3 regions of the Rhodovastum atsumiense genome follow, and region 1 is predicted to be linked to each of the others. Evidence: riboswitches for the same ligand, from Rfam matches in the RefSeq annotation. Region 1 holds a riboswitch; each other region holds the start of a gene.
What was found. A riboswitch is a leader RNA that binds a small molecule or an ion and turns the genes downstream of it on or off. The one in region 1 is predicted to bind cobalamin.
Positions count from the first base shown of each region.

Region 2: linked by a shared signal. The riboswitch ahead of bchE (magnesium-protoporphyrin IX monomethyl ester anaerobic oxidative cyclase) and the one ahead of metE (5-methyltetrahydropteroyltriglutamate--homocysteine S-methyltransferase) in region 1 are both predicted to bind cobalamin.
Region 3: linked by a shared signal. The riboswitch ahead of NBY65_RS10160 (cobyric acid synthase) and the one ahead of metE (5-methyltetrahydropteroyltriglutamate--homocysteine S-methyltransferase) in region 1 are both predicted to bind cobalamin.

Region 1 covers NZ_OW485601.1:3,648,271-3,658,151, reverse strand. Annotated here, with positions in the region: gene NBY65_RS16610 (ABC transporter ATP-binding protein) at 1-431, shown strand, start outside; gene NBY65_RS16605 (phosphodiesterase) at 428-1,252, shown strand; gene NBY65_RS16600 (alpha/beta hydrolase family esterase) at 1,252-2,124, shown strand; gene NBY65_RS16595 (DsbA family protein) at 2,121-2,777, opposite strand; gene NBY65_RS16590 (ELWxxDGT repeat protein) at 2,905-4,305, shown strand; gene NBY65_RS16585 (hypothetical protein) at 4,595-5,296, shown strand; gene NBY65_RS16580 (methyltransferase domain-containing protein) at 5,307-6,113, opposite strand; gene NBY65_RS16575 (AraC family transcriptional regulator) at 6,284-7,099, opposite strand; cobalamin riboswitch at 7,186-7,436, shown strand; gene metE (5-methyltetrahydropteroyltriglutamate--homocysteine S-methyltransferase) at 7,570-9,840, shown strand.
Region 2 covers NZ_OW485601.1:5,402,500-5,412,380, forward strand. Annotated here, with positions in the region: gene cobT (nicotinate-nucleotide--dimethylbenzimidazole phosphoribosyltransferase) at 1-694, opposite strand, end outside; gene NBY65_RS24340 (cobyric acid synthase) at 691-2,169, opposite strand; gene NBY65_RS24345 (hypothetical protein) at 2,285-2,440, opposite strand; gene bchE (magnesium-protoporphyrin IX monomethyl ester anaerobic oxidative cyclase) at 2,633-4,246, opposite strand; cobalamin riboswitch at 4,451-4,669, opposite strand; gene NBY65_RS24355 (carbohydrate porin) at 4,744-6,144, opposite strand; gene NBY65_RS24360 (hypothetical protein) at 6,165-6,794, opposite strand; gene NBY65_RS24365 (CbtA family protein) at 6,865-7,635, opposite strand; gene NBY65_RS24370 (CbtB domain-containing protein) at 7,652-7,861, opposite strand; gene NBY65_RS24375 (CheR family methyltransferase) at 8,065-8,928, opposite strand; gene NBY65_RS24380 (protein-glutamate methylesterase/protein-glutamine glutaminase) at 8,925-9,881, opposite strand, start outside.
Region 3 covers NZ_OW485601.1:2,228,752-2,238,632, reverse strand. Annotated here, with positions in the region: gene NBY65_RS10205 (energy transducer TonB) at 1-428, opposite strand, end outside; gene NBY65_RS10200 (iron transporter) at 685-1,347, shown strand; gene NBY65_RS10195 (cupredoxin domain-containing protein) at 1,355-1,699, shown strand; gene NBY65_RS10190 (4Fe-4S binding protein) at 1,710-3,125, shown strand; gene NBY65_RS10185 (carbohydrate porin) at 3,233-4,657, shown strand; gene NBY65_RS10180 (hypothetical protein) at 4,710-4,892, opposite strand; gene NBY65_RS10175 (hypothetical protein) at 4,923-5,066, opposite strand; gene NBY65_RS10170 (SH3 domain-containing protein) at 5,092-5,967, opposite strand; gene NBY65_RS10165 (divergent polysaccharide deacetylase family protein) at 6,385-7,347, opposite strand; cobalamin riboswitch at 7,499-7,699, shown strand; gene NBY65_RS10160 (cobyric acid synthase) at 7,846-9,300, shown strand; gene cobT (nicotinate-nucleotide--dimethylbenzimidazole phosphoribosyltransferase) at 9,405-9,881, shown strand, end outside.

The DNA.
Region 1 (9,881 bases):
CGCTGGCCGACCGGCTGGTGGTGATGGACCGGGGCCGCATCGCCCAGGTGGGCACGCCGCGCGAAATCTGGTTCCATCCCGCCGACCGGTTCGTCGCCGGGTTCATCGGCGCCACCACGGCGCTGGCGGGCCAGGTGGCGCAGGGACGGCTGTCGGTCGCGGGGTTGGACCTGCCCTGGGAGGGGCCGGACGGTGCGGTGCAGGTGATGCTGCGCCCGCATGCGACGCGGCTGACCAGCGGCCCGGATGGCGTGGTCGCGACGGTGCGGGCGGCGCAGTTCCTGGGCGACCGCACCCGGCTGACACTGGCCTTGTCCGATGCCACGCTGCTCTCGGTCGACGCGGACGCCACGCAGGCCGCCGCGCCGGGCGGCCGCGTGCGGCTGACCTTCGATCCCGCTGCCCTGATTGTCCTGCCCGGAGGCGAATGACGATGATCCTCGTGCAACTGACCGATCTGCACATCAAGCCGCCGGGGCGCCGCGCCTATCGGGAGGTGGATACCGCCGCCTGCCTCGACGCGGTGATCGACGACCTGCAGGCGCTGCCGTTCCGTCCGGACGTGGTGCTGCTGACCGGCGACCTGACCGATGCGGGGCTGGAAGAGGAATACGCGCTGCTGCGGCAGAAGCTGGCGCGGATCGACCTGCCGCTGTTCCTGATGCCCGGCAACCACGACCTGCGCGCCAACCTGCGCGCGGCCTTCCCGGAGCATGCGTATCTCGGCGTGGGGGACGGGCCGGTCCACTACACGGTGGAAACTTTTCCGTTGCGGCTGATCGCGCTGGACAGCGTGGTGCCCGGCGAGGGCGGCGGCGCACTGGGGGCGGAGCAACTCGCCTGGCTCGACGCGAGGCTGTCGGAGCAGCCACAGCGGCCGACGCTGGTGGCGCTGCATCATGCGCCCTTCGTCACCGGCATCGGGCACATGGACGAGATCGGGCTTGCCGATGCCGCCGCGCTGGCGGAGGTGATCGGCCGGCATCCGCAGGTGGAGCGCGTGGTGGCGGGGCACCTGCACCGGCCGATCCAGGCGCGCTGGGCCGGCACGCTGGCCTCCACCGCGCCATCGACGGCGCATCAGGTGACGCTGGACCTGCGCGCCGAGGCGCCCTCGACGTTCTTCCTGGAGCCGCCGGGCTATCAGTTGCACTGGTTCACCCCGGCGACCGGCGTGATCAGCCACACCGCGACGGTGGGGCGCTGGCCGGGTCCCTTCCCCTTCTTCGACGGCGACACGCTGATCGACTGATGCGCGCCGGTGCCGTCCTTCTGGCGCTGCTGGCGCTGGCCGGCTGCGCCACGGGGGGCGGCCGGGTCGGCGTGGTTTCCGGTGGCACGACGCGGTCCTACATGCTGGTAGCCCCGCCCGCCGCGGATGATGCGCCACGTCCGCTGGTGATCGCGCTGCATGGCTGGCTCGGCTCGCCGGAGCAGATGGCGCGGATGTCCGGCCTGTCCGCCGCCGCCGCGCGGTACGGCTTCGTCGTGGCCTATCCGCGGGGCGAATGGCATGCCTGGGCGATGGAGCCGGCCAGCCGCCGCGGTGCCGCCGACGCTGCCTTCCTGGCGCAGGTGGTGGCGGAGGTCTCCGCCGTGGTGCCGATCGCGCCATCGCGCATCTATGCCGTCGGCTTTTCCAGTGGCGGCTTCATGGCGCAGGCGCTTGCCTGTTCCGGGCGGGTGCGGCTGGCTGGGCTGGCCGTGGTGGCTTCCGGGCTTCCCGTGCCGGCCGCGACGGGATGCGTCCCGGGTACGGGGGTGCCGTTCCTGCTGATCCAGGGCAGCGCCGACCCGATCGTGCCGATGCGCGGCATCGACACGCAGGACAGGCGCATCCTGCCGACATGGGACACGCTGGGCTTCTGGGCGGCGCGGAACCAATGCCAGGGCCTCGACCACGCGGCAGGCGCGGGCATTCGGCGCACGATCGGCCGAGCCTGCCGGGACGGCGACACCGAAGCCTGGATCATCGACGGCGCCGGGCATGGCTGGCCCGGCAGCAGCTTCGCCTATCCGGCATTCCTGGCCGGCCCCAGGGCCACCACACCCGATGCGACATCGATCCTGCTCGACTTCCTGCTGCGGCAGAGGGCCGGGCCAAACCCCGTCCGGGTTCGTTAACTTTCCGCAGCGTCACGTGCGTGCCGTTGCACCGCCTCGATGACCCAATCGACGCGGTCCTTGCCGAAGAAGCGCTCGCCCGCCACCAGCACGGTCGGCACGCCGGGACAGGCATGGGCGTCGAAGTCGCGCAGCGCCGCGCTGGCTTCCTCCCCCGCGGTGTCCTCCGCCGCCGCGGCCAGCAGGGCGTCGCCGTCCAGCCCGGCCTGACATGCGGCCCGGCGAATGGTCTCGGGCTCGTTCACGTCGAGCCCCTCCACCCAGGCCGCCGCGAACAGCGCCGCGTCGATCGCCTCGCGCCGGTCCGGTGGCGTGGCGTAATAGGCGCGGGCCGGCAATTCCTCGCGCTGGAACGGGAATCGCAGCCAGCGCGCCGCACGTTCGGCGAACAGCTCCGGCGGCGGATAGTGGAACGGGATGGCGTGGCGATCCGCCCAGCGGCGGCAGTCCTCGCGGTTGTAGGAGCCGGCATTGCGGTTCTCCCGGCCGCCGAGCATCTCCGCAACCAGCACGCCCCGACTGCGCGGAACGAAAATCGGGTGACGCACGAGCACGGCGCCCGTCACCCCCGCCAGGGCGCGCCGTAGCAGCACCGTGCCGAGATAGGCATTGGGCGAGTGATAGATGGTGTAGCTGTGCACGGCGATCATCATGGCGGACAGCTTATGCCGTTCCGGCCCGCCTGTCCCGCGACACGACCGGCGCGCGCGCATGTGAATGGCATACCAACGCACTCGCTCGACGCATCGGCTATGCAGGGGCACCAGCGGAGGACAAGCCATGAGCGACCGCGCACCTCGACACGATTCGAACGTGCTGGGACTGGGAAAGGGACGGAAGCTGCTCTTTTACGCCTACGACACGGTTCATGGTGAGGAGCCGTGGGTTTCCGACGGCACCAGCGCCGGCACGCATCTTCTGCAGGATGCCAACATCCCCAACCCGCCCCGGCTGCAGGCCCCCAGAGGGTTTTTCCCGTTCGACGGGCATGCGCTCTTCCTGGCGGAAGACGGCCTGCATGGCATCGAGCCCTGGATCACCGACGGCACCAGCGCCGGGACGCACCTGCTCAAGGATATCTGGCCCGGCCCGCGCATTCCCCTTTACATGGGGGATGGACCGGGCGGCAGCAGCCCCGGGGCATTTTTCGCTCTCCGGGACGGGCGCGTGTTGTTCAATGCCGATGACGGCACGCACGGCCGCGAGCTCTGGGTGACCGATGGCACCGGGCGAGGCACCACCCTGCTGAAGGACCTCAACCCGGGGGCCGGAAGCGGCACGCCCTCCGGCTTCGTCGCAATTGGCCACGGGAAGGTGCTGTTCGGCGCCAAGGACGGCACGCATGGCCGCGAGCTGTGGGTCACCGACGGCACCGGCCGCGGCACGCGACTTCTCAAGGACATCAACGGAGGAGCTGCTGCAAGCGATCCGGACGGATTCTTCCGGCTGGACCGTGACCACGTGCTGTTCGCCGCGACGGACGGCACGCACGGGCGCGAACTATGGGGTTCGGACGGCACCGCGCACGGCACCCATCTGGTACGTGACATCAATCCGAGCAACCCTGGATCTTCCAGTCCCGAGGGCTTCTGTTTCCTCGGCTGCGGCAAGGCAGTCTTCCGCGCGGATGACGGCCGGCATGGCGCCGAACTCTGGATCACCGACGGCACTGCGGCAGGAACCCGCCTGCTGAAGGACATCAACCCCGGAGGGGCCGGCAGCACTCCCTCGGGCCTCGTGCAACTGGGGCAAGGGCGCGTGCTGTTCACCGCCGATGACGGCGTGCATGGCCGCGAATTCTGGCTCACCGATGGAACGGCAACCGGCACCAGATTGCTGAAGGATACGCAACCCGGCCCCGGCGGCGTCTACAACTCCGCCATCACGGCTCTCGGGACGGGCCGCGCGCTGTTCGTGGCCAATAATGGCGAGCATCCCAGCGTTCCCTGGGTCACCGATGGCACGACCGCGGGCACGCATGCCCTGGGCGACGTCATCATCGATTTCGGCACGTTCTTGCCGGTCGGGCACGGGCGGGCGTTGTTCACCGGCTACGAGGCGGCCACCGGAGTGCAGCCATGGATCACCGACGGCACCCAGGCGGGAACGCATATGGCGAACGACCTCATCCCGCTTTCCGGTCAGGCCAGCGGCGCCAACACCTTCGCATGGCTTTCATGATGCATGCACCATCGATGATGGCAGGATTGATTTCAATATTCATCCTTCAACCAAAGAGCTTTTTGCATATAATTCTAATATAATGATGATACGGAATCACCAGTTTATCAAATGCTGAAAATACAACCGCCTGGACGCACTACTTCGTGACCAACTTTCAATGGCAGCATTTCCATGCATCCTGTAATGTACTTCCCATGGATCAGCCCAGTGACGGCCAGCGCGGCTCCGGATTCCCGTAGCGGCCCGGAGGCTTGCGCGCTCCGTTCCATGGAAGGAGACGGCAGCCATGCGTGCCAGACTGCTCCCCGGCTTCGCCGTTCTCGTCCTGGCGGCGGGCAGTGCCCTGCCCGGACAGGCCGCCGAGCAATGCCTGCAGGCCGCCGAGAAGACCGCGTTCGAGGTGCGGGCGTTGCAGAGCCAGTTGATGGTTGCTGCCCTCACCTGCGGGCAGCAGGACGACTACAATGCCTTCGTCCAGCGCTCCCAGCCGGTGCTGATGGGCGCCTACCAGCAGATCGCGGCGCATTTCGAGCGCCTCTATGGCGGGGCCGGCGAAGAGCAGCGCGATGCGTATCTCTCCGAACTGGCCAATGTCCAGTCGCAGGACATGGCGCGGCGCGGCAACCTGTTCTGCCGCAGCATGACGGGCTTTTTCCAGCAGGCGCTGATGCTGCGCAGCCCTGAGGAGATGGCACGCTTCGTCAACATGCAGCACGTGGCCAACCCCTACGCGTTGCCGGGCTGTGGCAGCACCGGCTACGCAACGCGCAACAGCGGCTACGGGCGTGACCGCGAGGTCGCCGTCGCGTCGGGCAGCACGGCCGCCTATGCCTGGGCCGCCCCGGCCACGGATGCTGCCCCCGCCGGGCGGGATGCGGACACCTATCGCCTGGAGGCCCGGCTCAGCGAAGTCACCCGCGCCAACGAGCAGTTGCAGCGCCGCATCGACGCCCTGGAAAGCGCGTTGTACGGGCGGCAGTCACGATAACTGCCGCGCGTCACGTCCTGCGGCCCACCGCCTTGAAGAACGTATAGCAGAACACGCCATCGGTGGCGGTGGTGCGGTGCAACGCCCGGATGCCCGCGTCGAAGGTCGGCGCGTCGGTGAGTCCCGCCATGATCGCTGCCGTCTTCACACCTGCGATCATGGCGATGAAGGTCCGCCGGATGAAGCCCTCCACCAGGGCCGGCCGACTGGCATCCACGTAGACCAGACGCGGGGAAACCGAGACATCCCGCAGGTCGGCTTCGCGCAGCAATGGGTACAGCCGCCGGCCGATGCAGGCATCGCCGCCGGTCGCGCGCTGCAGGTCCATCAGGCAGCGGATCGCCGCCCGCGCCGCGTCATCGTCAGGATGGAACAGGGCGGATTCGTGATCGCCCTCGATCACCGTGAGGCTGCCGCCCGGCCGCAGCACGCGCCGCAACTCCGCGAGCGCCAGGTCCGGCCGGGGCAGGTGCTCGAGGACGAAGCAGACGAAGGCGTGGTCGAAGCTGGCCTCGGCGAAGGGCAGCGCGCACAGGTCGGCCCGGTGGAAGCGCACCCCGTCCAGCCCGGCCGCGAGGGCGCGCGCTTCGGCTTCGCGCAGGGATGACGCCGCGATGTCGACGCAGGTGATGCGTGCGTCCGGGCTGCGGCGCGCGAGGGCCACGGTCTGCGCGCCGACCCCGCACCCGGCTTCCAGCACCTCGCTGCCGGCGGGAAAGCAGGTATCGCCGTGCAGCAGGTCTTCCAGCGTGCCGGCCTGATCCCGCAGGCGGGTGCTTTCGGACGCGTCGTAGCGATGGACGTAGGTATCGTGCATGGCCGGTTCCTTGCCGCTGTCGCGTCCAGGCTGGCGCCGCGAGGCAATGGCGTCTTGAACAGGATTGCAGGTGGGGGTGTAGGGCGGACGCAGGTCCGCCAACGCAAGCCAGCCACCTCGCGGAGCGTTGCGATGGCGGATTGCGCTGCGCTTATCCGCCCTACGCGTGCTTACCGCATCACGGCGGCCCGATAGCGTGCCGGAGTCACGCCGAACTGGCGCACGAAGGCGCGGGTCATATGGCTCTGGTCGGCAAAGCCGGCAGCGGCAGCGGCCTCCGCGGGGGCCAACCCGGTCTTCAGCAACTGCCGCGCCAGCCCGACGCGACGCTGCAGCAGATAGGCGTAGGGTGTGATGCCAACGTCCCGCACGAAGCCGCGCAGCAACTGGAAGCGGCTCACGCCGGCAAGCGCGGCCAGCTCCGCCAGCGATGCCGGCTGGTCCGGTGCAGCATCCAGCCGGCGCAGGGCCAGGCGGATGCAGGGCGGCGGCTCGCGGCGTGGCGGACGGCGCGCACCGTGCCGCCGCAGCAGCAGCGCCAGGGTCCGCAGCATTTCTTCCTCGACGGCGAGGCGATCCGGCGCCGGCGCGGTGATCGCCGCGAACAGGCGCGCGAACCGCCCGGCCAGTCGCGTGTCGCGCAGCACCGGCCGAGTGATCTCGACGGGATGGAGGATTTCGTCGTGCAGGGCGCGGGCGAGCACCGGCGGATCGAAGTACAGCATCCGCCAGTGCCGCCCCCGTGCGTCCATTGGCACGCCGTCGTGCATCTCGCCGGGATTGACGGTGATGATGTCGCCGGGACCGGCCTCGACCGGGCCGATGCCGCTCCAGGAGCGCTGCGCGCCGGTGCTCAGCACGCCGAGGCCGAACTGGTCATGGGCGTGGCGCGGGAAGGCCCGGTCGGACGCCAGCGTCACCGCCTCGACGCCCGGGTACGCCGAACCGTGAGGCTGCACATGATGCGTGCCACGCTCGCGGGGCATAAGCTGCGTCCTCGGCTGCGGTCCGCTTCTACGGCCGCCGGGGCCGGGGCGGCAAGCGCCTGACTTGCCCATCCTTCCCGTCGGGGATATCAGGGAGATGCGATGGTCCCGCGCGAGCGGGTGAAAAGGGAACGCCGTGCGCCCCGGCCGGACCGTTGGTCCGGGGGCAAGTCGGCGGCTGCCCCCGCAACTGTCAGCGGCGTAGCGCTGGCCCGTCCGCCCCGGCAGCGGGGCGGGTCACTGAGCCCGGAAGGGCTCGGGAAGACGGGGCCGGTGGCACCGGGGAATGCCCCCGACCGTCGCGAGCCAGGAGACCTGCCATCGCGGCACCAACCATGCCGCCGGGCGGGGTGCACCGGAGGCAGGAGAAGACCATTGTCCACCGCCTCCGGCGCCGCGTGGCGCCAGACCCGCGCGCCTGCGTGCCATCTCCCCGTGTCCCCGGCCAGCTTCCCGGCATGGAGGCAGGCATGACCATCGCGAGCAATCTCGGCTTCCCCCGGATCGGCCACCGCCGCGAGCTGAAGGCCGCGCTGGAACGCCACTGGGCAGGCGAACTGGACGCGCCCGGCCTCGCCGCGATCGGCCGCGACCTGCGCGCACGCCACTGGAAGCTGCAGGGCGGCCACGGCATCAGCCATGTGCCTTCCGGCGAATTCTCCTTCTACGACCATGTGCTCGACACCGCCTGCATGCTGGGCGCGATCCCGCCCGGCTATGGCTGGTCGGACGGGCCGGTGTCGCCGGCCACGTATTTCGCGCTCGCCCGCGGCGCGCAGGGCCTGCCGGCGCTGGAAATGACCAAGTGGTTCGACACCAACTACCACTACCTGGTGCCGCGCCTGCACGGCGGGCAGCGCTTCGCCCTGACCGAAAACCGGCCGCTCGCGCAGTTCCGCGAGGCGGCGTCCTTGCCGTTGCGCACGCGCCCGGTGCTGCTCGGGCCGGTGAGCTTCCTGATGCTCGGCAAGACCACCGACGGCAGCGATCCGCTCGACCTGCTGGACGGGGTGCTGCCGGTCTATGCGCGGATCCTGCGCGAACTGGCCGAGGCGAACGTCGCCTGGGTGCAGATCGACGAACCGGTGCTGGCGCTCGACCTGCCGCAGCGGGCGAAGGCCGCGCTCGGACATGCCTACGCCGTGCTGCACCAGGGGCCGGCGCCGGAAATCCTGCTCGCCAGCTATTTCGGCCCGCTCGGCGACACCCTCGCCACCGCCGCGGCGCTGCCGGTCGCGGCGCTGCATCTCGACCTCGTGCGCGGCGCGACGGATCTCGACGCGGCGCTCGCGGCCCTGCCGGCCGAACGCTGGCTCTCGCTCGGCGTGGTGGACGGGCGCAACGTGTGGCGCAACGACCTGCGCGCCACGCTCGGCCTGCTGCGACGGGTCGCGGACCGGCGCGGCACGAGGCGGCTGATGGTGGCGCCTTCCTGCAGCCTGCTGCACGTGCCGCTCGACCTGCGCCAGGAAACCCGCCTCGATCCCGAGGTGAAGGGCTGGCTTGCCTTCGCCGAACAGAAGCTCGACGAAGTCGCCGCGCTGGCGCGTGGCCTCGACGAAGGCGACGCGGCGATCGCGGCGCAGCTCGCGGCCAGCGATGCCGCTGTCCGTGCCCGCCGCGCCAGCACGGCCGCCCATCGGGCGGAGGTGCGGGAGCGGCTCGCCGCGGCGGTGCCGGAGATGGAGACGCGCGCCAGCCCCTTCCCGCAGCGCCAGGCGGCGCAACGCCACCGGCTCGGCCTGCCGCCCTTCCCGACGACCACCATCGGCTCCTTCCCGCAGACGGCGGAGGTGCGGCGGGCGCGAGCCGCGCTCGGCCGCGGCGAACTCACCGCCGATGCCTATGAGCGGCGGGTGGAAGGCTGGATCGCCGAGGCGGTGCGCTGGCAGGAGGACACCGGCCTCGACGTGCTGGTGCATGGCGAGTTCGAGCGCAACGACATGGTGAAGTACTTCGCCGAGCAGCTCGACGGCTATGCCTTCACGCAGCATGGCTGGGTGCAGTCCTATGGCAGCCGCTGCGTGGCCCCGCCGATCCTGTGGGGGGATGTGTCGCGGCCGCGCCCGATGACGCTGCGCTGGTCGGCCTACGCGCAGTCGCTGACGCGGCGGCCGATGAAGGGCATGCTCACCGGGCCGGTGACGATGCTGCAATGGTCCTTCGTCCGCGACGACCTGCCGCGCGAGACGGTGTGCCGGCAGATCGCGCTGGCGCTGCGCGACGAGGTGCTCGACCTGGAGACGGCCGGCATCCCGGTCATCCAGATCGACGAGCCGGCGTTCCGCGAGGGCCTGCCGTTGCGCCGCGCAGAGCGGGCGGCGTATCTGCGCTGGGCGATCGCCTGCTTCCGCCTGGCTGCCGGCGGCGTGCGCGACGAGACGCAGATCCACACCCACATGTGCTACAGCGAGTTCAACGACATCATCGACGCCATCGCGGCGATGGATGCCGACGTGATCTCGATCGAGACCACGCGCAGCGACATGGAGCTGCTGCGCGTGTTCGCCGATTTCGCCTACCCGAACGAGATCGGGCCGGGGGTGTGGGACATCCACAGCCCCCGGGTGCCGTCGCCCGAGGAGATGGCGACGCTGCTCCAGCACGCCACGGCGGCGATTCCGCCTGACCGGCTGTGGGTCAATCCCGATTGCGGGCTGAAGACGCGCGGCTGGACGGAAGTGCGGGCGGCGCTGGCCAACCTGGTCGCGGCGGCCCGGACGCTGCGCGCGGCGACATAGGCGCGGGGCGCGCTGGCCGGAAACGGCCAGCGCGTCCTTGC
Region 2 (9,881 bases), 1.8 Mb from region 1:
GGCGCCGCCAGACCTGCGCCAGCACGTCCTGTTTGCGGGCCAGCGCTGATCCCGCGCTGCCGGCGCCGATGCCGACGCATTCATGCAGCGGGCGTTCCAGCAGCGCCGCGTAGATCAGCGCCGCGGCCGAGGAATTGCCGATGCCTTTCTCGCCGGGCAGCAGGGCGTTGCAGCCCTGTGCCGCCAGCGCATCGACGACGGTGGCGCCGCGTTGCAGGCACAGCGTCACCTCGGCCGGGGTCAGGGCCGGTTCATGCAGTGCATTGCGGCTGCCCGCGCGCACCTTCATCACGATCAGGTCGGGATGCGGCGGCAGGTCCACCGCCAGCCCCGCATCCACCAGCTTCAGCGCCAGCCCCGCCTGCCGCGCCATCACCGCGCTGCCGGCATGGCCGGCCAGGATGGCGCGCGCCACCTGCGCCGAGACTTCCTGGGGGAAGGGCGACACGCCTTCGGCCGCCAGCCCGTGGTCGCCGGCGAAGATTACCACCGTCGGCGCCACCAGCCGCGGCTGCAGCGTGGCCTGCATCAGCCCCAGCCGCAGCGCCAGTTCCTCCAGCCGGCCGAAGGCGCCGCGCGGCTTGGTCTTGTCGTCGATGCGTTGCTGCAGCGCCGGTGCCAGGTGCCGCGCCAGCGGCGGGATCTCTGGCACTGTCCAGGCGGTGGGAGTGTCCGCCAGGGCCGCGGCGCTCATCGGGCCAGCGCCAGCAGCGCATCCAGATCGAGATTGGCCTCGACATGATCGGCCAGTGCCTCGATCGCGGCTTCGGTGCGCGCCTCGAAATCCAGCGCCGCCGCTTGCGCGCCGACCCGATCGAGCCAGCGCGCGCGGAAGCCGTCGGCGCCGAACAGCCCGTGCACATAGGCACCGGTGACGCGGCCACAGCGCGACACCGCCCCTTCCGGACGCGGCGGCGCGCCGCTGCCGTCATCGAGCAGCAGCCAGGGACGTGCGAGACCGGGGCCGGTGGTGCGGCCCATGTGCATCTCGTAGCCGGTGACGCGCTCGCCGCTGGCATGGTCGAGCATGTCGATCTCGATCAGGCGCTTCTCGCCGCCGATCTCGGTCTCGATGTCGAGCAGGCCAAGCCCCGGCGTCTCGCCGGGCGGGCCCTCGATACCGGTGGGGTCGCGCACCACGCGGCCGAGCATCTGGAATCCGGCACACAGCCCGACCACGCGGCCGCCGCCGCGTACATGCGCGAGGATATCCAGGTCCCAGCCCTCGCGTCGCAGCACATCGAGGTCGCTGCGCGTCGCCTTGGAGCCGGGCAGCACGATCACGTCGCTGTCGCGCGGGATCGGATGGCCCGGATGCACCCAGCGCACCGAGACCCCCGGCTCGGCGCCGAGCGGGTCGAGATCGTCGAAATTGGCGATGCGCGAGAGATGCGGCACCGCCACCTTCAGCCCGCCCGCGCCGCCCGTGGCCGGGCGTTCCAGCGCCAGCGAATCCTCGGCCGGCAGTCGGTCCGCCTGCTCGAACCAGCGCAGCACGCCCAGGAACGGCCAGCCGGTGCGCTCGGAAATGATCTCGCAGGCCGGCTCGAACAGCGAGAAATCACCACGGAACTTGTTGACCAGATAACCCGCCACGCGGGCGCGGTCGGTGGAGGAGAGCAGGGCATGCGTGCCCACGATCGCCGCCATGGTGCCGCCGCGATCGAGGTCGCCCAGCACCACCACCGGCAAATCGAGCGTCTCGGCCAGGTGCATGTTGGTGATGTCGGAATTGCGCAGATAGAGCTCCGCCCCGCTGCCCGCGCCCTCCACCAGTACCAGGTCGGCCTCGGCGGCGAGGCGCTCGTAGCTGTCCACCACCGCCGGCATCAGCCCGTGCCGCATCTGGTGATAGATGCGGGCCGGGCAGTTGCCGAGCACCCGGCCACGCAGCACCACCTGCGAGCCGATATTGGTCTGCGGCTTGAGCAGCACCGGATTCATGTGAATCGAGGCCGGCACCCGGCAGGCCCGCGCCTGCAGCGCCTGCGCCCGGCCGATCTCGCCGCGCGCCTCGGCCGGGGCGTCGGCATCACGCACCACGGCGGCGTTGTTGCTCATGTTCTGCGCTTTGAACGGACGCACCACCAGGCCGCGCCGCGTGTAGGCGCGGCACAGCCCGGCCACCAGCATGCTCTTGCCGACATCGGAGCTGGTGCCCTGGATCATCAGGGCGCGGGCGCGTCGCGGCAGGGAGACGGTGCGCGGGGTGAACACGATCGGGGCGAGCTGGTCGGTCATGAAGGATCCGGTTGCGGGTGCGAGGAATCGGGGGCAGGGGGCATCAGCGCGACAGGTACAGGATCACGCGTGCCAGCGCACGCCAGGCGCGGAACCAGGAATCGGGCGGATTGCCCGGACACGGGAAGCGGAACGAGGTCCAGATCGGGCGGTGCTGCTGCCGGCAATCATCCTCGGGCCATGGAAGCATCGCGTTCATGTTGCACCTTTCGCGGGGCGTTGCCCCGGGCCCCACCAGGGGGCTTTGCCCCCTGGACCTCCACCAAGGGCTTCGCCCTTGGAACCCGATCTTTCTGTGCCGCGCAGCGCTTTTGGGGTGCAGGGGCCTTGTGGCCCCTGCCGGGTCCAGGGCAGAGCCCTGGCCTTTCTTGTTTCCAAAGCAGCCATCGCCTCACTCCGCCATTTGCTGGTCGCCGCCACCGCAGGCACGGATCTGCGCTGCCGCCGCCGCGGTGGTGGCGGCTTCCTGCTTGCGCCGGGGCGCGTTTTTCCAGGCTGCCGCCGATGCGGTCACGGTGGCCCCGGCGACGTCGCGGCGATCGTCGAAATGGAAGTCCACCTTCTTCTTCGACTGCGGGCCCCAGTAGCCGAACCGGCCGAGGTCGTAGAATTTCCGTTCGAACGCGCTCTTCAGATAGGCCTTCAGGCAGCCGAGCAGATATTTCCGCCGGTACGGGTCGCGCTGCCACGGATAGGAGAACAGCGACTTGTGCATGTAGAAGCGGCGGTAGTTGTGCATCACCCGGTCGAGCAGCTCGCCGCGCTCCATCGCCGCCGGCTTCATGATCGGGGTGACAAAGTTGTATTTCTCGAAGTCGAACACCTCGACCTTGTCGCCAAGCTCGCGGAACAGGTCGGAGAACGGCCAGGGGGTGAACATCGACCAGTTGGCCATGTCCGGATTCCAGTCCATGACCATCTGGTAGGTTTCTTCCAGCGTTTCCGCCGTCTCGTTCTCCAGCCCGACGATGAACTGCGCCTCGGTGACGATGCCGTTCTGGCGCAGCAGCGTGATCGCCTTCTTGTTGTCGGCGACAGTGGTTTCCTTGTTGAACAGGTCGAGCTTGAGCTGTGCCGCCGCCTCGGTGCCAAGCGAGATATGCACCAATCCGGCCTTGCGGTAAAATGGCAGGTCGGCCTCATCGCGCAGCACGTCGGTGACACGCGTGTTGATGCCCCACTGGATCTTGTCGGGCAGGCCGCGGTCGATCAGTTCCTGGCAGAACTCGACGAACTTCTTCTTGTTGATGGTGGGCTCTTCGTCGGCGAGGATGAAGAAGCCGACGCCATGGTCGCGCACCAGCGTCTCGATCTCGTCCACCACCTTTTTCGGGTCGCGCACGCGGTAGTCGCGCCAGAACTTCCACTGGCTGCAGAAGCTGCAGGTGAAGGGGCAGCCGCGCGCGAGGTTCGGCGTCGCCACCGGCACGCCGAGCGGGATGTAGATGTATTTCTTCCAGTCCAGGATGCTCCAGTCCGGGACGATGGTGTCGACATCGCGGATCGGCGGTTCGGCCGGGGTGGCGATCACCTGGGCGTCCTCGCGGTAGGCGATGCCGTTGACCTGGCCGCGTTCGGTCGGCCAGCGTCCCTGGTCGACCGCGCGCACCAGGTTCAGCAGCACCGCCTCGCCCTCGCCGCGGATGATCGCGTCGATCCAGGGCGCTTCCATCAGCACCGGCTGGTACATGAAGGTCGGGTGGATGCCACCGAGCACCGTGATGACGTTCGGATGCACCTCCTTGGCGATCTTCAGCACCCGTTCGGCGGTGTAGATCGCCGGGGTGATGGCGGCGGTGCCGACGATGTCGGGCGTCTCGGCGGCGAGCATGTCCCGCAGGGCTTCATCGGAGATGTCGTCGTTCATCGCGTCGATGAAGCGGATGTCGGCGTAGCCGGCCGCCTTCAGGTAGCCCGCCAGATAGGCGGCCCAGGCGGGCGACCACTTGCCGGCGATCTCGGCACCGCCGGAATGGTAATTGGGATGGATCAGCAGGATCCGCATCGATGGCCTCCGCGCCAATGCGCCGCACCGCACCCGGCACGGCGGAGGGCAGGCCGTTGGGCGCCGCCTTTGGCTCCCACCGGTCCGAACCAGTGTCGGTCACGCCGGATCGTCACGGAGACGGGGTGGAGAGGGAGCGTCTGCGAAAACCGGAACCGTCAGGCCCGTTCCAACGCAGTCGCACCACCGGGACACCCCGCCCGAGGACGTTCGACGGCCGTGGCAGGTCTCCTGGCTTGCGGGTCGTCGCCTCCGTCCTGGCCTTCCCGATGCCGTTCCGGCACCAGTGACGCAAATCGGATGATGGCTCGCCGCTCACAGTTGCGGGGGCAGCTCCGGCATGGTCGGCAGACGCACCGGATTCCCTCTTAGCTTCTGCTTCCGGCAGATGGAAACAGAAGAACCACGACACGAAACCCGTAGCTTTCGACAGGGCACTTTGTCAAGTGAGCAAGCGTGTGGCGGATGAAATCCGCTCTACGTGCTACGTGCCTGCGTCAGAAGGTGATGGTGCTGCGCAGCCCGAAGATGGCGGCGTCGCCGATGCGCTTGGTGGGATCGAGCGGATCGGGCACGCCGCCGGCCGGGCGGAACACGTACTGGAAGTCCGGCTGCACGATCAGCCATGGCGTGACCTGCGCCTGGTAGGTCAGTTCCAGCACCGTCTCGCTGTTGCGGATCGGATAGGACGCATCGGTGAAATACGTCACGTCGCGATCGTAGCGGCGGGCCTTGGCACCGATATGGGCATAGCCGATGCCCAACCCGATCGTGTCGTTCTCGCGGGCGGGGATCGCCCCCTTCCAGGTGACGCCCACGTTCATGAAGAAGTTCACCGGATTGCGGTCATTGGTGGTGCCGGTGATGCGGCCGAACACGCCGATGCCCTGGTCCTTGGTGCCGGGCTTGCGCCAGACCATCTGGTCGGCCACGGCATAGAGGCTCCAGTTGTTGGTGCGGCCCAGCGCCACCCCGCTGCTCGACGGATCGGCGAGCAGCAGGCCGTCATTGGCATAGCGCTGGTCGGAGAACTGGTTGGAGTTGTACCAGCCACCGACCTTGTAGGTGCCGGGAAGCCCGGTCGCGTCCTCGCCGCCGTTGATGCTGTACTGCACCTCGCCGATGACGAAGACGCCGCGGTTCAGGGTGAACGAGGTGCCGGAGGGGTTGCGCACCTGCGGATCCGGATTCTCCCCGACCGGGGCGGGGTCGCCGCTGTAGACGCCGAGCAGGACAGCGAGATCCTCGCGCGGCTTCACCTTCAGCCGCACGCCGGGGGTGGCCAGCGGATAGGCCGGGCCGCCGGAGGGCAGGTCTACCGCCGCCAGGGTCGGCCAGCCGAACGATGCATTGATGAACAGCCCGCCATACTGGGAAACCTGGAATTCCTGGTCGGCCGCCTGCTGGCCGACGCGCACCGAGACGCGGTCGTCGAACAGCGCCTGCTCGTACCACAGCTCGAACAACCGGGTGGCGCGGGTGGCCTCGATGCCGCTGACGGTGTTGATGTTGCCGATGTTGTTGGAACTCAGGCCACGGCCGTGGATCTGGTAGGCGCTGGCGTTGAAGGTGCCGCCGGGCAGGCCGAACGCCTTCCCGGTATCGACCTGCACCCCCATCAGCGTGGCGCCCTCGTAGACCGCGCCCTGGCGGAAGCCGCCGCTGACATTGCCGAGCACCTCGCTGGTCTCCTGCAGGGTCAGGGTGACGCCGGCATCCTCCAGCCGGGAGCGCAGCCCGCCGGGATCACCGAGCATGTGCTCGCGTTCCCAGAAGCCGGCCTCCGCGTCGGCGGCCTGCGCCGGCAGCGTCGCGGCACTCGCGAGTAACAGGGCGAGGGTGCCGCGCGGCAGGCAGGATCGCAGCGCATGGGGGCAGGCAGCAGCAGGAAAAGGCATTCGTAAGTTTCCGGTCAGTTTCATTGGCGATCAAAGCGGCATGGTCTTGCGGAAGCCGAACGGAGGACGGCCAGTGCCAGGACCGCCAGGACAATCAGGCCGGGCGTGCAGGGGAGCAGGCCTCTCCAGTCCGGATAAATCACGTCGGAGGTGTTGAACGCTTCGCCGCTGTAGCGGCACAGCATCAGCGAGGCCTGCCGGGCCTGCATGGCGTCTTCGATTTCCGCGACGACGGCCTGCACGGCCGTGCGATCACCGGGCATGTCCAGCAGATGCAGGAGCAACGCCCGGGTCGCGGCCAGATAGGCATGGGCGCATTCGTTGAAGGGGCTGTCCTCGTCGGTCAGGCTGCCCGGCGCGAGGCCCCACAGGCATGCGCTGAACTGGATGTTGATGAAGCCCTGCAGCCGCCGCATCACCCGGTCGGTGGGAAACTGCTGTTGCGCCAGGGCCAGGATCGCCCTCCGGTAAGCGGCCAGCACGAGCATTTCGCCATGCGTGACGGTGGGGATCGAAATCGCATCCTCCGGTGCCGGCGCGGAGCTTCCCTGCCGGTGGGCCCGGGCAGGGAACGCCGCGGCAATGCACAGCAGGATCCAAAGCGACAGGACACAGCAGAGCTCCCTGGATCGTCCGACCGGCATGTCCATCCTGCGCCCCCGAGACCCTGCACGGCCGCGATCGTGGTGGGGCTGATGCGGCGGAACGACGGTATTCGGGTTACGAGGCCGCCAGCACGTGCCGTGCCGTCGCTTGCCGTCGCATGGCGTGCTCCGCCAGGGGACCGAAGGCCAGTCCCAGCGTGGTCCACAGGATCACCTGGGCGCCGACGGAGGCGATCCGGAATTGCCACAGCAGGTCGGCCGGGAATTGCTCGGGCACCTCGTTCACGGTCGGCAGGGCGAAGTTGGCAACGACGATGACGAGCAGATACGCCAGCCCGGCAAACAGCGATGCATTCCAGGCGCCATGGCGGCCAACCAGCCGCCGGCGCAGCAGCACCGCCCCCAGCATCGCCACCACTGAAATCAGGATCATCGCAAAATAGAGCGCGGTGCGGATCTGGATGGTTTCGGGTTCGCCGACCGCGGGCGGGTTGGCTGGGTACTTGACGAAGGGAGCCAGATAGACCGTGACAAAGCCGATGGCGGCGAGGATCGCGGCAGTGGCGCGTGGCCCGGTGGCGGCCAGTCGCCCGGAAGCCGAGGCGAAGACCAGCGCGAACAGGCCGCCAATGGCGGCGCCGAACACGACGACGCCGGTGAACAGCCCGATGCCGGCCTGGACCGGCCGGCTGACCAGTTCGGGTTCTTCTTCCGCCGCCGGTGATCCCCCGGCCGCCTCGGTGGCGGCCTTGGCCTGCTCCATGCGGGCCTCGAAGGCGATGGCCCGATCGACCTGGGGCTCGCCGAAGACCTTCAGGAAGCCGAAGGCAAGCAATCCCGCGAGGATGCCGACCAGCATCCCGCGGACGAGCAAATTCCTGACCATGATGTCGACAGCCGGCTCAGTGGCAGGGGAAGCCGAGCAGGTGCCGCCCATCATGCACGAATTCGTGCACGTACATGCCGGATATCAACGAGGTGGCGCCTTCCTCGGCGCCGATGAAATACAGCGCGAGCAGCAACACGATGCCGAACAGCGCCCATGGCAGGATGTCCCGAAGCGGGATCGGGGCCGGCGCGAAATCAGGGAGGAAGGTGGTGTCGGACATCATGGGCTCCTCGGGATGGCGCGTCCCAATGCAGCGATGTGTCACGGCTGGGTCTGACTCTCGACCGCTCCTGACAGGGAGCGGCGATTACAGTGGCGCGACCGTGCCGGGTTTGCACCGGCTTCCAGGAGCGTGACGATGGAGGCACCCTATTGGGTCCGGGGGGCGGTCGTCAATGCATCACCGGTGCGACCGTGGGCGGCGGCTCAGCCGGCGCAGACGATCGTCCGCTCCAGTCGGTCGGCAACCGCCGGCTGAGCCGGGGCGAGGGTATAGACCCCGCGTTCCTCGCCATAAGGCACAAAACGGTCGCACAGGCCGAGCACCGTCTCGGCGCCGCCGAGATAGAGCAGCCCATCCGGTGCCATCTGTCGCGCGATCGCTTCGAGCACGCAGGTCTTGGTGGGCGGATCGAAATAGATCAGCACGTTGCGGCAGAACACGATGTCGAACCGGCCCAGCGGCCGCAAATCGTCCAGCAGGTTCCATTCACGAAACACGGTCATGTTGCGCAGTGCCGGGGCAATGCGCCACTGCGCGCCTTCCTTGCGGAAATGCCGCACCAGCATCTGCATCGGCAGGCCGCGCTGGATCTCGAACTGCGTATAGAGCCCGGCGCGGGCGCGGGCGAGCGGGGCGCGGGCGATGTCGGTGCCGAGGATCTCCACCCCGCGCCCGGTCAGCATCGCCTGGATCTCGCTGATGATCATGGCGAGCGAATAGGCTTCCTGCCCGGTGCTCGCGGCGGCCGACCACAGGCGCAGCCGCGTCCCTGCCGGCCGCGCGGCGTGCAGGCGCGGCAAGGCGTGGTCGCGCACATGCGCGAAAGGCCGGTCGTCGCGAAAGAAAAAACTTTCGTTGGTGGTCATCGCCTCGACCACGTCGCGCGCCAGCGTCCCGCATCCCGGCAGGCGCAGCCGCGCCGCCAGCGCATCCAGTCCGGGCAGTCCTTCCCGCCGCAGGATGGGCACCAGCCGCGTCTCCAGCAGGTAGGTCTTATCGGGACCAATGGCGAGGCCGGAGCCGTTGCGCAGCACCGTGGCGAAGACCTCGAAGCTCGCCGGGGTCATGGGCCTTTCCCCGCGTCGCGCAGCAGGTCCAGCACCCGCGGCGCGATCGCCGGCAGGGGCAGCACCCGGTGGCACAGCCCCGCCTGCGCTACCGCCCCGGGCATGCCCCAGACCACGGAGCTGGCCTCGTCCTGCGCGAGCGCGGTGCCGCCGGCCTCGATCACGGCGCGGGTGCCCTCCCGTCCGTCATGGCCCATGCCGGTCAGCATCACCACCAGCACGCGGCCGCTACAGGCCAGGGTGGCGCTGCGCAGCATCGGATCGACCGAGGGGCGGCAGAAATTCTCCGGGGCTGCATCGGACAGGCGCGCCCGCAGCGCGCCGGGCCGGCCTTCCACCAGCAGATGCCGGTCGCCCGGCGCCAGGTAGATCCGTCCCGCCTCGATCGGCTCGCCGTCGCGCGCCTCGGCGCAGGGCGTGGCCCCGAGCCGGGTCAGGTGGTCGGCCAGGATCGGGGTGAAGGCCGCCGGCATGTGCTGGGTGATCACCACCGGAACCTTCAGCCCGGTTCCAAGCCCCTGGACCAGAGTGAACAGGGCCTGCGGTCCGCCGGTGGAACTGCCGACCGCGACCAGCAGCGGCCGTTCCCGTGCCGCCGGCCGGACTGTCGTTGGCGCCGCCGCCGTGCCCATCACCGGCCGTGGCGCACCGGGCGGCGTCGCCGTCGCGACGGCATGGCGGCGCAGCCGGGCCAGGCCCTTCACCTTGGCCAGCAGCTCGCGGCGGAAGCTGTCATCGGCGATCGCGGCGACCGAGGGCTTGGGCACGTAGTCGGCCGCCCCCAGCCGCAGCGCCCGCAACGCGATATCGGCGCCGCGTGTGGTCAGGGTGCTGGCCATGATCACCCGCAGCCGGGGATCGGCGCGCAACAGCAGCGGCAGCGCCGTCAGCCCGTCCATCTCCGGCATCTCGATGTCGAGCACGGCGACGTCGAAATGTTCGCGCCCGACCGC
Region 3 (9,881 bases), 1.4 Mb from region 1:
TCGGCCGGGCGAGGCGCGGGGGCGGGTGGCGGTGGAGGCGAGGCAGGGGCGGGTTCGACCGCTGCCCTCGGCGCGGGCGCCGGCGTGGGTTCGGGGGTTGGCTGCGGGGGCGATGGGGTCGGCAGCGGCGGTGCTGGGACCCCGTTCCTGCCGGCCTCCGGGCTGGTCGGGTTGGGTTCGGGGGTTGGTGAGGGCGCCGCATCCGGGCTGCCGGGCTCGACCATCACCATGTCCACCGAGGGCGGCTGGGCGGCCTGCGGCAGTGTCACCTCGCGCTGCGGGTGGACCAGGATGGCGATGAGGATTGCCAGGTGCAGCAGCAGCGACAGCACCACCCAGGACGGCAGGCGCCAGCGCCGCGCGTGCCGTGACCTGGTGGCGGACCGCCGGTGCCGGCGGGCGGCGGTCATGCTGTCTGCCAGTCGCATTCCCGGATCCCTGGGGCCTGCAAATCCCATCGTCATCCTACGAATGGGGGAAGGTGTCGCCGGGGCCGGGCGGGCACGGAAGCGGGTGCAGCCCGGGGCCGGGGGAAGCAGGACGACGCAGCAAGGAATCTGGTGTCAAGGAACGGCAATCCAACCGTTGGGCCGATGGACCGGCGTGACGGCCGCCGGAGGCAAGGGGGCTCCGGGGCGGCAGCAACCTATCAGGCTGGGGCGGGGGTTCCCAGGGGCGCATTCGATGGCGCATTCGATGGCGCACTCGGTAGGGCAGAGCTTCTCGCTTCCGAGATTGCAATTGCAAGTTACTTGCAATTGCGCTAGCCAGCCCTGCGTCATTGTTCCGTTTCGTCCAGAGGCCATCATGCGCATCCCCCGACTGCTTCCCCTGACTCTTGCCGCCCTTGCGCTCGCCGGCGGCACCGCCTTCGCGCGCGAATACCCGATCGGCAAGCCGGTCAAGCAGTCCGGCATGGAAATCGGCACTGTCTATCTGCAGCCGATCGAAATGGATCCGCTGGGCATGATGCGTGCCGCCGCTGACTCCGACGTCCATCTCGAAGCCGACATCAAGGCCACCGCCGGCAACCGCAACGGCTTTCCCGACGGCGAGTGGGTGCCGGCCCTGGCCGTGCGCTACGAGGTGGTCAGGATCGACAACGGCCAGAAGGTCGAAGGCGACATGATGGCGATGGTCGCCAATGACGGCCCGCATTATGGGGACAACGTGAAACTGTTTGGTCCGGGCAAGTACAAGCTGACGGTGACCATTGCCCCCCCGGGCGAGATGCAGCATTTCGGCCGCCATGTCGACAAGGAGACCGGCGTCGGTCCGTGGTTCAAGCCGTTCCAGGTTTCCCATGAATTCACCTTCGCCGGCATCGGCAAGAAGGGCGGCTACTGAGGCCCGCATGCAGGGGCGCTTCCTCCTTCTGGTCAACGCGCTGGCTTTTGCCGGCGCGCTGGCCGCGGCGCCGGTTGCCCGGGCCGACGAGATGCCGGTGTTCCGCATCATCATGAAGGACGGCACCATCGAGCCGACGCGGCTGGAGGTTCCCGCGAACCAGCCATTCAAGCTGGAAATCAGCAATACCGGCGTGTCGCCGGTGGAATTCGAAAGTGCATCGCTGCACAAAGAGAAAGTATTGATCGGCGGTGCTACGTCGAGTCTTGTGTTTCGGCGACTCGCTCCTGGTGAGTACGATTTCTTCGATGACTTTCACCCGGATGCCAAGGCCGTTCTGATTGCGCGCTAGGATCAGTTCCGTGTCGTCGGTCATGCTTGCCCGCCCGCCGGGCCGCGTCGCGCTGCACCAGGCGCTGGCGCGGTTCGGCGACTGGCTCGCCCGCAACCGGCACCGGATCCGGATCCTGCAATGGGGGGTCGTCGGCTGCTACGTGGTGCTGGTGGCGGTGCCGGCCTTCCTGCCGCTGCCGCCGCGCACCGCGCATGTGTGGAACGACCTGACCCTGTTCGCCCAGTTTGCCTTCTGGGGCATCTGGTGGCCCTTCGTGCTGCTCAGCATGGTGCTGGTCGGGCGCAGCTGGTGCGGCCTGTTCTGCCCGGAAGGCGCGCTCAGCGAATTCGCCAGCCGCCGCAGCCTCGGCCGGGCGGTGCCGCGCTGGATCACCTGGCGCGGCTGGCCCTTCGTCGCCTTCGTCGCCACCACCGTCTACGGCCAGATGGTCAGCGTCTACCAGTATCCGGCGCCGGTGCTGGTGGTGCTCGGCGGCTCGACGCTGGCGGCGATCGCGGTCGGGCTGGTCTATGGCCGCAACAAGCGGGTCTGGTGCCGCTATCTCTGCCCGGTCAACGGCGTGTTCGACCTGCTCGCCCGCCTTGCCCCTGTTCATTTCCGGGTCGATCCGGTGGCGTGGCAGGCTTCGCAACGCCGCCGCGAGATTCCGCCGCCGGTGAACTGCGCGCCGCTGGTGCCGATCCGCACCATGACCAGCGCCGGCGGTTGCCATATGTGCGGCCGCTGCAGCGGCTTCCGCGACGCCATCACCCTCGCCGCCCGCTCCCCCGCCCACGAGGTCGTGCACGTGGCCGGCTCCCGCGCCAATCCCTGGGAAACGGCGCTGATCCTGTTCGGCCTGATGGGGGTGGCGGTCGGTGCCTTCCACTGGTCGTCCAGCCCCTGGTTCATCGCCGCCAAGCAATTCGCCGCCGACTGGCTGGTCGAGGCCGGCGTGCTCTGGCCGCTGGAGCGCTCGGCGCCGTGGTGGCTGCTGACTGACTATCCCGCGCAGAACGACGTGCTGTCGCTGCTCGATGGCGCCATGCTGCTGGCCTATGTCGGCGCCACCGCGCTGGCCTGGGGCCTGTCGCTTGCCGCCCTGCTGGCCGCGGGCGTGCGCCTCGCCGGTCCCTGGTCCTGGGGCCGTTTCCATCATCTCGCCCAGACGCTGATCCCGATGGCCGGCTGCGGCGTCTTCCTTGGCCTCAGTGCCACCACCATCACCCTGCTGCATGCCGAGGGCGTGAGCGTCCCGGGCCTCGCTGTCATCCGTGCCTTGCTGCTGGCCGGCGCGCTGGCCTGGTCGAGCTGGCTGGCCTGGCGGGTCGGCGGCACCTGGCCCGTCGCCAATCGGATCCACCGGGCCGCGACCACGGGCTGTGTTGCGCTTGCCGCCGGCTTCTCGGCCTTCGCCTGGGTTCTGCTGTTCTGGGTGTGGTGATGCCCCTCGTGCCCCTCCGTACCTCCCGCGAACGTCGAAAGAAGCGTAGATCCACGATGCATCCGCATTCATCATTCCGTCCGGCCGTCCTGGCATCATCGCCTGCGGTGTCCCGGTCCCTCCTCGCCTTGCTGCTTGCGAGCGTCGCCGCGCTGCCGGCGCTGGCGCAGACACCACTTCCGGCCGCCCCCGAAACCCGTGAGCAGCAGCCGCTCGGTGCCGGCCCGCAGACCGGGGCCGAGCCGGAAAAAGGCTTCTGGGAACGCGAGCACATGCTCGGTGATCTCGGCGGGCTCCGCTCCCGGCTGGAGGATGCCGGCGTCACCCTGACCCTGCAGGAGACCAGCGAGGTGCTCGGCAATGTCAGCGGCGGCTTCCGCCAGGGCGCGGTCTACGAGGGCGCCACGCTGATGGGGGTGCAGGTCGATACCGGGAAGGCGTTCGGCCTGCCCGGCGGCACCTTCAACGCCAGCGCCTACCAGATCCACGGCCGTGGCCTGAGTTCCAACAACATCGGCAACATCAACACCGTCAGCGGCATCGAGGCCACCCGCGCCACCCGGCTGTTCGAGCTGTGGTACGAGCAGGCGCTGTTCGACGACCGCGTCTCGGTGCGCGTCGGCCAGCAGGCGGCCGACCAGGAATTCCAGGTTTCCCAGTATGGCGGGCTGTTCATCAATGCATCGTTCGGCTGGCCGACCCTGGCGGCGGTAGACCTGCCCTCCGGCGGCCCGGCCTATCCGCTGGCCACCCCCGGCGTGCGGCTGAAGGTGAAGCCGCGCGAGGATCTCGCTGTCCTGCTCGGCGTCTACAGCGGCGACCCCGCCCCGGTCGGGGAGAATCCGGATCCGCAGGTGCGCAACCCCTCCGGCACCTCGTTCACCCTGAACCGCGGCGTCTTCGTCATCGGCGAGGTGCAGTACAGCATCAACGGCGGCGAGGACGCGACCGGGCTTCCCGGCACCTACAAGGTCGGTGGCTGGTACAACTCCAACCAGTTCTCCGACCAGCGCTATGCCAATGACGGCCTGCTGCTCGCCGATCCGTCGAGCAGCGGGGTGGCGCTGGGCCGCACCAACAACTGGAGCCTCTATGCCGTGGCCGACCAGATGGTCTGGCGCAAGCCCGGCACCAAGGACCAGGGCATCGGCGTGTTCGGCCGCATCACCGGCACCACCAATGACCGCAATCCGGTGAACTTCTTCATGAACGTGGGCGTCACCTGGAAGGGGGCGATCCCCGCCCGCGAGGACGACACGATCGGGTTGGGCATCGGCTATGCCCATATCGGTGCCAAGGCCCGCCGCTACGATCGCGACGTGACGTATTTCACCGATGCGTCCTATCCGATCCGCAACAGCGAGACGGTGCTGGAACTGACCTACCAGGCGCAGGTCACGCCATGGCTGATCGTGCAGCCGGACTTCCAGTACGTGTTCCGCCCGGCCGGCGGCGTGCCCGATCCGCTCGATCCCACCAAGCGCATCGGCGACGCCGCCATCTTCGGACTGCGCAGCACCATCACCTTCTGACGCGGCTTGGGCCCCATGCCGTTTCGGCATGGGGCCCGGCCGCTTGTCCCGTTCAGGCCCGGGTCCACAGCAGAACCAGTTCGCCCAGCAGGGCCAGCAAGACCCGCGCGAACAGCCCCAACGCCGCCGCGACCGCGCCGGCAGGGGGCGGGTTCACCGTGCGGAAGGCAAGGCCGCGCCGCACCCCGCCGAGGAAGGCCAGGATGGTGGCCGCCCACAGCACGGTCAGGTCCACCAGCCTTGTGGTGGTTCGGCCCTCGGCATGTCAGGCCAGCGCGGCCCCAATCAGGATCAGCACCGTGGCGCCGTAGCCGAGCAGCATGCCGGAAAGGGGCGTGCCCGCGGGCTCCTGCGGCCCGCCGCGGCGGCCGGGGTATCCTCTAGGGCCGTCTGCATCGCCCTTGAACATGGAAGGGCAACGTGCCGGCCGCGATCTATTGCCGTTGCACCATGCTGCTGTGGATCCACCCCCACGGCGCGGCGTCGCCGACCTGATACCAGCCGCCGGGCGCTTCCCCGAAGACCCGCAAGGTCGTGTCCCTGGGCACGACGCGGATGACCTCGCCGCCGCCGCTCGGGCCTGCGCGCAGGTTTCCGGGCTGCCGCAGCACCACGCTGCCGGAGGCCGGCGCCCTGGCCGGTGTGTCAGCCGTGACCTTGGGCGGGGTTGGTTCGCGCGCCGGCGTGACGGCCGGCGGGTGCGGCACCTCCCGGGGGGGCGGCGGAGGGGGCGGGGCTTCCCGCGGGCTGGCCGTTGCCGGGTCCTTCGTGGCCGTGCGCTCGCGGCGGGGCGGGGGCTGGGCATGGCCGCTGTCCGCCGGGGTGGCGGCCGACGCCGCCGGCGGCGTGGCCGCAGGTTCGGTCGCGGCCGTCGCCGGGGGCTGGGGTGCGCTCGCGGCGGTGGGTGGTGGAGGCGGCGGCGGCCCGCCGTTCTCGTAGCAGTAGGTGATCATCTTGGCCCACACCCGGTTTGCTGCCTCGACCGTCTCGGCAACGGTCTGGTCCACCTGGAAGCCGGGGGGTTTCGCGCCGGATCCGTCCTCGTAGGACACCACGGAGACGAACAGCGTGAACATGCCGCCATTGCCGCGCGCAAGGTCGACCTGGCCGCAGACGGCGATCTGCCGTGGCATGGCCTGCGGATACACCTGCACGCCGCGGATCCTGACGGCGGGCGGCGAGTCCGAAAGGGCACGCAGGTTCTGCTCGACGAGCTGCCGGGCATAGCCGGTCATGTCGAAGGCCGGCTGCAACGTCTCCTGCTTTTTATCGTCCTTGCATCCGGCAAGCAGCAGAGCCGGCAGGCTCACAGCGGCAACGATCCTGGTCCAGCGCATGCGCACATGAAGCCTTTCTGATCCTGGACCGGAGGGCGAGACGGCAGCTCGGCGGGCCAGCAGAGAGAAACGGTCAAACTCGAAGGTCAACTTATAGGGTTTCAGCGCCATGATCGGCACCGGGCCAGTCCGTGGCTGCCCGCAAGGCGGCCGCGCGGAATTTTCGCTAGTGCCGCGGTTTTGGCAGAAAGTAGCTGGGGTAAGCAGGATTGGTTCCTGTTTTCGCATCACGATTCACGTGACAAAACGCACATATTCCTCGTGAGCGGAGCACAGGTGTTCCGTTCGCGGTGCTACTTCCCGTTGCTGCTTCGATGCTGGTCTTTGATTTGATCGGGCTCGCCAGCCAGGGGCCGCCGCGGCCGCGTCGGGGGCCGCGGCGCAGGGGGGTCAGGCGGAGCCCAGGGTCGAGAGGTCGATCCGGTTGCGGAACGCCACGGACGCCGAGACCGGCCACAGCACGAACCCCTTGGCGGCCACGCCGGGCAGCCAGGCCGCCAGCCCGTCCAGGGTCTTCGGATGCGGATGGCCGATGGCGATGGCGTAGCCGCGATGCCGCGCGATGTGCTCCACCCGCGCGAGCTGCTCCATCACCGAATAGGTGCCCTTCACCGGGTCGAGGAAGATGTCGTTGCCCGCGGCCGGCACGCCGGCCTGCAGCGCGCAGGGCAGGCCCTGGCTGTGCGGGATCACCACGCTGTCAAGGAACAGCATGCCCTGCCGGTGGGTCTCGGCCGCCACCAGTGACATCAGGGCGGGGTCGCGCGTCGCCACGCTGCCCATGTGGTTGTTCAGCCCCACCGCCTCCGGCACCGCCGCGATCGCCGTGCGCAGCCGCGCCAGGTTCACTTCCGGGCGCAGGTCGATGCGCAGCGGATCGGGCCCGGTCTGGCTGGTGCTGTTGGAGAAGGACTGCATCGGCATGTGCAGCAGCGCCTCGTGGCCCCGGGCGGCGGCGGCGGCCACCTGCTCGGGCAGGCGCGGCGCGAACGGGAACCAGGCCAGCGTCAGCGGCCCCGGCAGCGCCACCGTGCGCTCCGTCAGGCGCGTCGCCCCGAGGTCGTCGATGACGATGCTGATCACCGGTTTCCCCTCGGCGGCGGCGGGGGAGATGGCATAGCGGCGCCAGGGCGGCAGCAGCGTGGCCGGACGGGCCGGTACTGTCGGCGGCAACACCGCCGGCTGCAGCACCGGCGTGGTCAGCGCCACCGGCTGCGGCACCGGGGCAGGCGGCGGCGGGGCCGCCGGGGCCGGCGCTGGCGCCGGCGAGCTCGTCAACAGGGGCACGGCCCCGAGCGCTGCCGCACCGCCGATCAGGCCCGCCACCACACCACGCCGCAGCATCATGGTCATCGTCCGTTGAAATCCTGCTTCACCCTGTCTCATAGCTTCCCTGACCAGGACATTCCAATGTCCTGATTGCCGGGCCGCTTCGCGCCATGCCGATACGCCCGCGCAATCGCCGCGCGGTTGGACCGGTTGCGTGCCGGGGCGATCGGGCCTAACACCTGGGGCAGGCGCCGGTGCCCGCAAGGGCTGAAACGGGAACGCGCCCGGGCCGCAATGGCAGTCCGGGGCGCGGCTGCTCCCGCAACTGTTGGCAGCGAGCCGGGTCCAACGAGCCATTGCCTCGCCACCGGGGTGAGAAGGCGGACACCGGCGAGGACCTGCGAGCCAGGAAACCGGCCGGCGTCGAGAATGCGCGCGTGCGCCCGGGCGGGATGAACCGGACGCGGCGGGAGAAAGACCCGCAGGCGGCACTCGCCGTATCGGATCGGCCGCGGTGCAGCCCACCCGGCACGCCTGCAGGACGCCATGCATGCCCGACGATCCCCCTGTCAGAGAGGTCCCATGAAGGCGCTTGGCGTGCTCGGCACCGGATCGGGTGCCGGCAAAAGCTGGATGACCGCGGCGCTGTGCGCCTGGCTGCGCCGCGAAGGCGTGCGCGTCGCGCCATTCAAGGCGCAGAACATGTCCAACAACGCCTGGGTCACCCTCGACGGCGGCGAGATGGCACGCGCCCAGGCGGTGCAGGCCGAGGCCTGCGGCCTGCTGCCGACGGTGGAGATGAACCCGGTGCTGCTCAAGCCTTCCGGCGGCATGGGATCGCAGGTGATCGTGCTCGGCCGCGCCGAGGGCCATTGCGCCGCCCGCGATTATTACGGCCGCGCCGAGCGGCTCTGGCAGGTCGTCGCCGACACGTTGGAAACCTGGCGGTCACGCTGCGACGTGCTGGTGATGGAAGGCGCCGGCAGTCCGGTGGAACTGAACCTGATGGCCCGCGACATCGCCAACCTGCGGCCGGTCCGCCACCTGGACGGACGCTGGCTGCTGGTGGGCGACATCGACCGCGGCGGCATCTTCGCCCAGCTCGCCGGCACCTGGGCCCTGCTGGACGAGGCGGATCGCGCCCGCTGCCTCGGCGCCATCGTCAACCGCTTCCGTGGCGACGCGTCGCTCTTTCCAGACCCGCAATCCTGGCTCGCCCCCTACGCGCCCGGCTTCCCCGTGCTCGGCACCGTGCCGCTGCGCCGCGACCTGCAGCCCGAGGAGGAGGACGGCTTCTCCGCCGCCGACCAGGATCGCGGACAGGGCGACACCCTGGCCTGGGTGCGCACCCCGCACGCTTCCAACCTCACCGACTGCCAGCCCTGGTGGGACGATGCCGGCGTGCGCGTGCGCTGGACCGAGGACGCCGACGTGCTGGCCCGCGCCCGCGCCATCGTGCTGCCGGGCTCGAAGAACACCATCGCCGACCTGCGCTGGCTGCGCGCCCGCGGCCTGGACCGGGTGATCCGCGACGCCGCCGCCGCCGGCACGCTCGTGGTCGGGCTGTGCGGCGGCTACCAGATGCTGGGGGAATGGCTGCACGATCCCACGGGCGTGGCCGGGGATGCCGGCGACGAAGCCGGGCTCGGCCTGCTGCCGGTGGCCACCACCTTCCACGCCGCCAAGACCCTGCGCGCGACCGAAGCCGAATGCGACGGTGACCGCTGGTCCGCCTACGAAATCCACATGGGCGAAACCATCGCCACCGGGCCCTGCACGCCCCTGCACCAGGTGTGGAACGACGGAACCCCACGCCCGGAAGGGACACAGGCTGGGCGGGTCTGGGGCACCTACCTGCACGGCTGGTTCGAATCCCCCCGCTCCCGCGCCCGCCTTGCCACGGCCGCGGGGTTCACAGACTACAAACCACATGCCGTTCCTTGGGCGGAACAGCGCCGCGCGCTCTACGCCGCCATGGCCGAACACGTCGCCGCACACGTCAACCTTGATCCGGTGCGGCGATACCTTGGGATCTGAACGCCCGGGGCGCTGCCCCGGCCCCGGCAGGAGGCTTTGCCTCCTGCACCTCCACCAAGGGCCAAAGGCCCTTGGATCCCCTTTTTCCCCGAAGTGACACCTCCATGAGCCATCCCGCGTCCTGGCAGGCCCCCGCGATCCCGCCGCTTGCCCACGATCTCACCACCGCCCTGCAGGCCCGCATCGACGCCAAGACCAAGCCACCCGGCTCATTGGGCCGGCTCGAAGACCTCGCGCTGCGGCTCGGGTTGATGCAGGGCACCACACGGCCGGTGCTGACCGCGCCGGCGGTGCTGGTCTTCGCCGGCGACCACGGCTTCGCCCGCGACGGCGTCAGCCCTTTTCCGCCGGAAGTGACGCCGCAAATGGTGGCCAACTTCCTCGCGGGCGGCGCCGGCATCAACGTGTTCGCCCGCCTCGCCGGCCTGCCGGTGAAGGTGATCGACGCCGGCGTCGCCGTCGACCTGCCGCCCCATCCCGACCTGATCGACCTCAAGGTCCGCCATGGCACCCGCAACGCCCTGCAGGAGACCGCGCTCACGCCGGACGAGGTCGCGCTCTGCCTCGACCGCGGCGGACAG